One region of the Shewanella sedimentimangrovi genome, then DNA from elsewhere that is predicted to be linked to it. Evidence: predicted binding sites of a transcription regulator. Region 1 holds the regulator's gene; each other region holds the start of a gene.

What was found. The regulator sigma-54, encoded in region 1, starts transcription at its own class of promoters, with help from an activator protein. The targets are predictions, from matches to a motif close to GTTGGCACGNNNNTNGNNT.
Region 2: the regulator sigma-54 is predicted to act here: its motif matches at 1,805-1,823, upstream of flgB (flagellar basal body rod protein FlgB).
Region 3: the regulator sigma-54 is predicted to act here: its motif matches at 1,869-1,887, upstream of JYB85_RS05525 (DUF3192 domain-containing protein).

Annotation. Positions count from the first base shown of each region.
Region 1 is NZ_CP071502.1:3,528,269-3,531,543, reverse strand. Features, by position in the region: gene rapZ (RNase adapter RapZ) at 1-350, opposite strand, end outside; gene ptsN (PTS IIA-like nitrogen regulatory protein PtsN) at 347-790, opposite strand; gene hpf (ribosome hibernation promoting factor) at 794-1,081, opposite strand; gene JYB85_RS15750 (RNA polymerase factor sigma-54) at 1,111-2,592, opposite strand; gene lptB (LPS export ABC transporter ATP-binding protein) at 2,706-3,275, opposite strand, start outside.
Region 2 is NZ_CP071502.1:2,796,101-2,799,375, reverse strand. Features, by position in the region: gene JYB85_RS12215 (chemotaxis protein CheV) at 1-745, shown strand, start outside; gene JYB85_RS12210 (CheR family methyltransferase) at 872-1,705, shown strand; gene flgB (flagellar basal body rod protein FlgB) at 1,857-2,255, shown strand; gene flgC (flagellar basal body rod protein FlgC) at 2,258-2,674, shown strand; gene flgD (flagellar hook assembly protein FlgD) at 2,702-3,275, shown strand, end outside.
Region 3 is NZ_CP071502.1:1,319,115-1,322,389, forward strand. Features, by position in the region: gene syd (SecY-interacting protein) at 27-668, shown strand; gene JYB85_RS05515 (Zn-ribbon-containing protein) at 702-1,475, opposite strand; gene JYB85_RS05520 (hypothetical protein) at 1,475-1,789, opposite strand; gene JYB85_RS05525 (DUF3192 domain-containing protein) at 1,945-2,307, shown strand; gene JYB85_RS05530 (DUF2789 domain-containing protein) at 2,310-2,540, opposite strand; gene JYB85_RS05535 (GNAT family N-acetyltransferase) at 2,683-3,275, shown strand, end outside.

The DNA of each region.
Region 1 (3,275 bases):
TTGATGGCGTCCGCCAGGGACATCTTGCTTTTGGACAGGGGGTGCAGTCTGCGGGTTTCGCTGTAGCGCTTGAGCAGCACCTTGTCGCTGGCATTGAGGAACAGGCTGATCAGCTCGGTACCTTCGGGCAGGGCGGCCAACTGTTGTTCCAACACCTTGTGCTGTTCCGGCAGGTTGCGGACATCGACACTGATGGCCACCAGTTCATTGCTGCTTTTCAGCTGGGCCAACAAGGGGCCTATCAGCGGCAGTGGCAGGTTGTCGACACAGTAATAGCCGAGGTCTTCCAAGACCCTCAGGGCAACGGATTTGCCCGAACCGGAACGCCCCGAGACTATGACCAGTTTCATCCGGTGATCACCTGATAGAGTTCACCGTCATCCTGGCTTTTGCGCAGTTGCTTGATGATCTGCTTGTCGTTGAGCTTTTCTGCCATGGCGGCGAGTGTGCTCAGGTGCTGCTGACATTGGTCCGATGGCACCAGCAGCGCAAACAGTATGTCAACCGGTTGTTTATCTATGGCGTCAAAGCTGATGGCCTCTTCACATTTGACCAGCACGGCGATCGGGGTCTCTATGCTGTTCAGGCGGCCATGGGGGATGGCAATACCATTGCCTATGCCTGTGCTTCCCATTTTTTCTCGGGCCAATAGGCTTTCGAAGATCTCTTGAGAAGAGAGGGTGGGGTACTGGGCGCTGGCGATATCGCTGATCAGTTCCAGTACCTTTTTCTTACTGCCCGGAGTGGCACAGGTGGTGCACTCCGGCCTCAGGATGGTACTCAGTTCCATCTTTTAGTGCTTAGTCAGTTTCTCTTTGTGTTTGATGACCTGACGATCCAATTTATCAATCAGAGCGTCGATGGCGGCGTACATGTCTTCATGCTCAGACGTGGCAAACACTTCACCACCATTGAGGTGCAGCTTGGCTTCTGCAATCTGCTGCATTTTTTGAACATTGAGAACAACGTGCACATTATTGATCTGTTCGAAGTGGCGTTCAAGCTTGGTAAATTTGCTCTCTACATAGTTACGCAGTGAATCTGTAATTTCGATATGGTGCCCAGTCAGATTGATTTGCATAGACACTTTCCTCCAGTATTTACAGTGAGTTATAAGCTTTTACGCTGGTTTGACGGCGGGATCAGCATTGCTTCACGGTACTTTGCAATGGTACGTCTAGCAACGTTGATTCCCTGTTCCGCCAGAAGTTCCGCCATTTTGCTGTCGCTCAATGGTTTCTTCTGATTTTCTGCAGCCACCAACTTCTTGATAAAGGCGCGGATGGCCGTAGACGAGCATTCTCCTCCGTCTTCCGTACTGACATGGCTGGAGAAGAAATATTTCAATTCGAAAATGCCCCGAGGGGTATGCATGTACTTTTGGGTGGTCACCCTGGAAATGGTGGATTCATGCATTTCCACCGCTTCGGCTATGTCGTTCAGCACCATGGGCTTCATGGCTTCTTCACCGTATTCGAAAAAGCCCTGCTGGAACTGCACTATGCAATTGGCCACCTTGAGCAGGGTGTCGTTGCGGCTTTCCAGGCTCTTGATAAACCACTTGGCTTCCTGCAGATGGCCGCGGATAAACTGGCTGTCGGCCTGACTGCGACTGGTGCGGGCCATGGCGGCGTAATGCTGATTGACGTTGAGCTTGGGCATGCAATCGGGATTGAGCTCCACCACCCAGCGGCCATTTTTCTTACTCACAGAGACGTCGGGGATAACGTACTCGTCCTTGCCGGACGTGACCTGTTCGCCCGGACGGGGATTGAGGCTCTGGATCAGCACTATGGCTTCACGCAGCTCATCTTCCTTCAGACGGGTTTTACGCATTAGGGTGCGGAAGTCCCGGGCGGCAATCAGATCCAGATGGTCGCGGATCAGTAGTTTGGCGTTTTCCAGGTGTGGTGTGTCGGCGGCAAAGTGGGCCAGCTGGATCAGCAGGCATTCACTGAGGTCCCTTGCCGCCACCCCTATGGGGTCGAAGTGTTGGATGCGCTTAAGTACGGCTTCCACTTCGTCCAGCTCCACTTCATCGTCGCCCATGGCTTCGAGTATGTCTTCCGTGGTCTGGGTCAGGTAACCGCGTTCATCTATGGCGTCTATGATGGCGGTGGCTATGGCCATGTCGGTGTCTGAGAAAGGGGTGAGGTTCTTTTGCCATTCCAGGTGTTCATAAAGACCGTCGCTGGTCTCTCCCTGGAAGGGCATATCATCATCGCGCATCATGGAGCCGCTGCCGGAAGCAGGGGCGGCGGTGAACACTTCGTCCCAGGTGGTATCCATGGGCAATTCATCGGGCATGGACTGCTGGGTCAGGGCGTCGGAGGTTTCCAGGGTGGAGCTGTCATCGTTACTGCTGGCGGTGACGGGCTCGGAGAAGTCGTCCTGCTCCCTGTGGTCTGAATCGCTGCGCTCCTGGCTGTCGAATTGGTCATCGTCCAGCTCCAACAATGGGTTGGAATCCAGCGCTTGTTGAATTTCCTGTTGCAGTTCAAGTGAAGAAAGTTGCAACAGCCTGATGGCCTGTTGCAATTGCGGCGTCATGGTCAGTTGTTGGCCCAGCTTGAGCTGGAGTGACGCTTTCATCTACTGCGGATCCTTGACTGTTATTGTTATCAGAAAGCTGTTTTCTATCAGTTTTGTGAACTGCTGGCCAGTTGCACTCTTCCTTAATGAGATAGAGATCAGGCTAAATTTAACTATAGCCTGAATTGCTCACCCAAGTACACCGCCCGCACCTGCTGATTGTCCAGAATCTCGGCAGGGGTGCCTTCGGCGATGAGGTTGCCATGGCTGACTATGTAGGCTTTTTCACAGACATCAAGGGTTTCTCTGACGTTGTGATCTGTGATTAATACGCCGAGGCCGCGGCTCTTGAGCTGCTCAATTATTTTCTTGATGTCGATGACCGAAATAGGATCGACGCCGGCGAAAGGTTCATCGAGCAGAATAAAGCGCGGATTGGCGGCCAGGGCCCGGGCGATTTCGACCCGGCGCCGTTCACCACCGGACAGGGACATGCCCATGTTGTCGCGGATATGGGTGATGTGGAACTCTTCCAACAGCTGCTCCAGTTCCTCTTCGCGCTGATCCTGGTCCAGCTCCTTGCGGGTTTGCAGTACCGCCATGATGTTGTCATACACGGACAGCTTACGGAAAATACTGGCTTCCTGGGGCAGGTAGCCTATGCCCTTGCGGGCCCGCAGGTGCATGGGGTCCAGGGTCAGATCGTCTTCGTTGATATGGATGCTGCCCTTGTCACTTTTCAC
Region 2 (3,275 bases), 730 kb from region 1:
ACGTGGGGTCGCCCATATACGCGGCTCTACCATTTCCGTCATTGATTTGAGTGCCGCCACCGGTGGTCGCCCGATTGAGAACATCCAGAACTGTTTCATTATTATCTCAGAGTACAACCGTTCGGTGCAGGGCTTTCTGGTCAGTTCGGTGGAGCGGATCATCAACATTAACTGGGAAGCCATCATGCCGCCTCCCAAGGGCGCCGGTCGTTATTCCTATCTGACTGCGGTGACCGAGATCGACGGCGAGCTGGTGGAAATCCTCGATGTGGAGAAGATCCTCGATGAGATCTCCCCGGTCAAAACGTCCATCAGCGAAGAGATGGATGCCAACCTGACCATAGACAGGGATCAGCACTTCCACATTATGGTCATCGACGATTCGGCCGTGGCCCGTAAGCAGATTATTCGTGCTCTGAGTTCGCTCAACCTGCAGATCGATACCGCCAAAGACGGTCGTGAGGCCCTGGATAAACTGAAATCCATTGCCACCGAAATGGACAATGTCGCCACCGAGATCCCTTTGATTATTTCGGATATCGAAATGCCGGAAATGGATGGCTATACCCTGACGGCGGAAATTCGCGACGATCCCAAGCTCAAGCACATCAAGGTGGTGCTGCATACCTCCCTGAGCGGCGTGTTCAACCAGGCCATGGTGCAAAAGGTTGGTGCCAACGATTTTATTGCCAAGTTCAACCCCGATGAATTGGCGGCTGCGGTCAACAAACACCTGAGCCTGTAGCAGGAAAGGGCAGTCGAGCTTGTGTTAGGGATTGCCATGCTGTATAAAGCGCCGCTTGTTTTATAGAAGTGTTTCAGAAGCTTGGCTCCGGCGGGGCGGACTTCAACAGAGTGCAGGAAGTAAAGGGTGACTGATAAATCACTGGCTGAGGCTGAGTACAATCAATTCAGGTTGTTCCTGGAACAACACAGCGGCATAGTGCTGGGTGAAAACAAGCAATACCTGGTACGCAGCCGTCTGGCCCCGCTGATGGGCAAGTACGGCCTGCCGTCCCTGAATGAAGTGGTCAAGCACGCCATGAAGCCCACGGAGCGGCAGTTGCGCACCGAAGTGATTGACGCCATGACCACCAACGAGACTTTGTGGTTCAGGGACAGATACCCCTTCGAGCTGTTGGCCAGCGCCCTGTTGCCCGAATTTGGCCGCCTCGGCCGCCCCTTGAAAATCTGGTCGGCGGCCTGTTCCTCAGGTCAGGAACCCTATTCCCTGGCCATGACCATTTTGGAATATCAGCAGAAACGTCCCGGGGCCTTGCCCATGGGGGCAGCCATTCAGGCCACGGATCTGTCGCCTTCCATGCTGGATCGTTGCCGCAACGCCGAATACGATAATCTGGCCCTCGGCAGGGGACTGTCTGAGGAGCGAAAGCGTCAATTTTTTGAGGCTCTTCCCGGCGGCAATATGCGGGTCAGGGACAATGTCCGCCGTATGGTCAACTTCCGTGCCCACAATTTGCTGGAAAGCTATGCGCTGCTCGGCAAGTTTGACATTATCTTTTGCCGCAACGTGCTTATCTATTTTGCCCCCGAGGCAAAGGCAAAGATACTGCGGCAATTTGCTGCCGCCCTCAATCCCAAGGGCATACTCTTTCTCGGAGCCTCCGAATCCATTGCCGGCCTGACCGATGAGTTTGACATGATCCGCTGTAACCCGGGGATCTACTACCAGAAACGCACCTGAGTTAATAACTCACTGTTTTAAAATAATTAATCAGTAATCCTCTCATCGCTGGCAGGTATCTGTCAGCGCCTTCTGAATAAAATCTCCTTTCGATATTTTTTTGGCACGCGTGTTGCTTAATCTCAGTCCAAGTGACAGAGGAGGCAATTTTATGGCGATCAGTTTTGACAAGGCATTGGGAGTTCACCAGTACACCCTGGGGATCCGCGCCGAGCGTGCTGAAGTGCTTTCCAGCAACATTGCCAATGCCGATACCCCCCATTACAAGGCCCGGGATGTGGACTTCCAGGCTGCGCTGCAATCGGCCAAGAGCCAGCAACGCGGTTTGAGCATGAGTCAAACCAGCGAGCGCCACTTCGATCTGGCAGCCCTGACCCGGCAGCATATCCAGTTCCGGGTGCCCAACCAGCCGGATACGGGTGATGGCAACACTGTCGATATCCAACAGGAGCAGTCGGCCTTTATGCAGAATGCCCTCGAGTACCAGATGTCCCTGGGTTTTCTCGAAGGCAAGTTCAACGGCATGAAGAAGGCGATTAAAGGAGATTAACCATGAGCTTGTTTAATATCTTCAATGTGTCTGGCTCGGGAATGACGGCCCAATCGGTCCGGCTCAATACCACCGCCAGTAACATAGCCAACGCCGACTCTGTTTCCAGCAGCGTTGATCAGACATACAGGGCCAGACATCCGGTATTTGAGGCCGAAATGGCCAAGGCCGCCAGTCAGCAGCAGGCCTCCACCGCCGTATCGGTGCGCGGTATTGTCGAGAGCGACAAGCCGCTGCAAAAGGAATATGCCCCGGATCACCCCCTGGCGGACACCGATGGCTACATATACAAGCCCAATGTGAATGTGATGGAAGAGATGGCAGACATGATCTCCGCCTCCCGCTCCTACCAGATGAATGCCCAGGTGGCTGATGCGGCCAAGTCTATGCTGCAACAGACACTCAGGATGGGAAGATAATATGACGCACAGCGCAGGAGGTCATAAGTGAGCCTCGTTAACTCAGTAGGTCAGACGCCGGCCAGGACCCAGTCCAGCAGTGGACAGGTTCAGAGCAGTTCCGGCAACCCGTTTCTGGACAATATCAGGCTGCAGGGAGAACCGGCAGAGCCCGAAAACAAAAACCAACAGCTGGACCAGGACGATTTTTTTGCCCTGCTCAGTCAGCAGTTGTCGATGCAGGATCCGTTCAAACCTGTGGACAACGATCAGATGATCGCCCAGATGGCGTCCTTCTCGACCGTGGATGGGATCTCCAAGCTCAACGACGAGATACTTAACCTCAACGGCGTCATGTCTTCCAGTCAGGCGCTGCAGGCGTCGGGCCTGGTGGGGCAGAAGGTATTGATCCCGTCTTCGACCGGTTACCTGTCGGCTGCGGATCCGGAAATTCGCGGCGTGGTCAGCACCCCCGAGGTGATTAAGGACATCACGATTCGTATCGAGGATGACAAAGGTCAGTTGGTGAAGTCTTACACCATTGACGGCAGTGCCGGCGGCAACGTCGAAGTGGCCTGGGATGGCTTGGATAAGGATGGCAAACCGGCCCCGGATGGTGCTT
Region 3 (3,275 bases), 2.0 Mb from region 1:
TATAACCGAAAAAGGACGGTGCTTAAGTGTCTTGTCTGGCCGCTTTGATAAAATTTCATCAGCTCTACCTGCAGGCCTTCAGCAATTGCCTGGATTCCTTGCCCCAGACTTTTCCGAATGGCGACTCTGTTTGCATCGTCGGTGAACAGGTCTCCCATAAGCCGGTTTATTGGCAACCGGTAGCCTGTGAGCCGCCTATGCATTTCGATAACATTGCGGCGGCGCTGGAGTTGCACTTACACCCGGATATCGCGGCTTTTTATGGCCATTTTTTTGCCGGTGCGCTGACGTTTGATTCACCCTGGGGTTCGGGGGAGTTGTTGCAGGTTTGGAACCAGCAGGATCTTGAGTTGCTTCAACAAAATCTCATTGGCCATCTGCTGATGAAAAAGCAGTTGAAGCAAGCGCCAACCTGGTTTATCGGTGTATTCGATGAAGGGGACTCGATGCTGACGGTCAACAATGACGATGGCAGCGTGTGGCGCGAGATCCCGGGGAATGAACCCTGCGAGCAATTGGCTTTGAGTCTCTCCGAGTTTCTCAGCGTCATAAAACCCAGGGTTGCGCCGCCCCAAGAGCACCATGATTACCAGGACGACAGCTTGGAACATCCGGGCATCTTTGCCAGCATTAAACGCATGTGGCATAACCTGACTGGGCGGCGCTAATTCGATAAGCGCCTGTCTTGGCTAAAGTTATAGCTACTGATAGTCCCAGGATAGATTGGACACAATACGGCAGTGATCGCAACGGAAGTGGAACATGTCCAGCAAGGGCTCAGATAGACGCCACTCCTTATTGCCGCAGCGGGGACAAGGTCGTTGCAGTTCCTCTTTGAGACTGTTGCCCCCCACTCTGTAGAGGTAATAATAGGTGGGGATCTTGGTCAGGTATTCGATGCGGCCCCGCAAATCCCACCCCCGGCGAAATAAGTCACTGTCGCAGCTGCCAAGCTCTTCGAGTGCGGCAAATTCTGCCTTGGTGGCAGATGCCATTTGCAGCTCATCACATGCTTGCCATTCTGTCTGCCAGCGTATCAATTGTTTATGATCACCATTAAAGGTGGCCGGGATATGATACAGGGGAATGGGAAGCAGATTGTCACCACTTCTCAGCGGTGAGCACATGTGCACATAGCTGGTATAGAGCAATTGCCATGAGGGTGTTTCCAGACAGCTTTCATTGGCATTGATGTCCTGACCCAGCAGTTTTTCCCTTGGTGCCAGCAACTTGGCATCGGTCAATGCCTGTAATGCCTGTTTGACCCAGGGGCTGTGATAGCGATGTGCCAGGCTTTGGGGCTCCGGCAGCATTAACCTGACCCTGAATTCGGCATCATGAAACGAAATGGCAAATTCCCGGCCCAGTATTTGACCGTTGGCCCTTAGCGCCTCCAAAAAACCATTGATGGCCGTTTGGGCGCGGTTGATGGTGGTGTCGGCAAAACATTCAAAACGAAGCTCGGCGACGTACATCAGTCCTGCCCTTCCAAGTCCGTGACCCTGGCCTGCAATTCCTGCACTTGCAGTCTGAGTTCAGCAAGCTCACGACGCAACACCGTCAGCTCGTCTTCGGCTTCCTGCGGCACAGGTGCCACAACCTGAGTCGCAGTAACAGATATTCTGGCCTTGGCATCTTCAGGCATGGCCTTATATTGCTGCAGCCCTTTGATAATCGCCGGCAAGGGCATGGGCTTGCTCAGTCGCGCCTTGATAAGGGCAACACTGGGTTCCTGCCCCTGCAGTTCGAGTGTTCTGGCGATCACCAGAATATGTTCATTTGCACTCATAGTTAGTGATATTTCTCATTTCTTGCGAGGAGTTGGCATCTTGTTTGGATTTAAATCCTTACAAAACAAGGTGTTAATAATTGGCCTGAAACTTGCTGTGTTTGGGCTCGATTTTGAAGTGAATTTTATCACATTAGTAATAACAAGGAGTAAAAATGAAAGCTGCATATTGCGCTGTATTGCTGGTTGCATCCATCGGACTGAGCGGTTGTGTGGTGAATCTGAGCGATGGCGACCGGGATTGGTCAAGCAGTCATTGGCAAAAGGTAGAACAACAGAACCGTGAAAATCTGGCGCGTTTGGACCTGGGCATGTCCAAGGATCAGGTACTGACCTTAATGGGGAAAGCGGATTTCAATGAAGCCTATGTCAAAGAAGGCAAACAAATCCAGGTACTCTTTTACCGTACCCAGCGCACAGATAAGGATGGCAATACCACCAAGGATGAATGCACCCCAGTGGTGATCAGCGACAACAAATTGGTGGGTTGGGGCTCGACCGCTTACGCCCTGATTTAATCTTACTTTCTCAGCATGGTGTCCAGTTGGTCTATCAATTCAGACCACTGGGCATCCGCATCCAAGGCTTCGCGCAGGAAAGAGGCCTGTGCCGGGCTCCAAAATTTTGCCTGCCAAATGGCTACGCCGTCATCAACCGAATGGCTGTCAATAAAGTTGTTGATGGCGCTTGTTTGATGGGGCAATCCTAACTGTTCGAACAGGTGGCTCATGTCTGTAGGTGTGGTATCCATGATGCGTTACCCTGGCTTGGGGATGGTCATTTATAAGCATTGTGTCAAAGCCCGGAAAAGGCAATGTGTGATGAAAATTTGCACTTTTATGCCGACTTGATAGAGTGAACAAGGTGTGATCTGGATCAAGGAAATATACACAATGGACCACTCTACCTTAGAGCACTTTCGCGCAGTTTATCTTACCGCAGAAGATCTTAGAGTTGCGGCCTCCATTCTTTTCAATGCCTACCACGATGATCCGTTTTTCAAGGATGCCCTTTATACGGGTGACAAATTTCTGTACGAGCAAAAGCTGCGTGCCGCCATTCGTGAAGAGTTGCACGAATTGTGGCAGCAGGAACAGGTCTTGATAGGATGGTTTGAGGAAGAGCGTTTGATCGGCGTTGCCTGTGTGATCACCCAGCAGGTTCCCCTGGGGGATGGGCGTTATTGGCATTGGCGACTGAAAATGCTGTTGGGAACCGGCTGGCAGTCGACACAAAAGTTGATGAAGAAAGAAAACTCGATTGTTGAGCATCTGCCCGGAAACCGCTGCGGCATATTACAATTTATTGCCTTGGCTCCAACAGAGCAGGGTAAGGGGAATGGCAGTCAGTTGTTGCGTGCCGTACTTGGTTGGTGCGATGACCAGCCCGACCTGGAGGGACTGGCCGTTTTTGTGAGTGTGCCTATGCATCAACATCTGTTTTTTTCTGCAGGATTTGAAGCGCTTGCTCACTTACAGATAGGGAA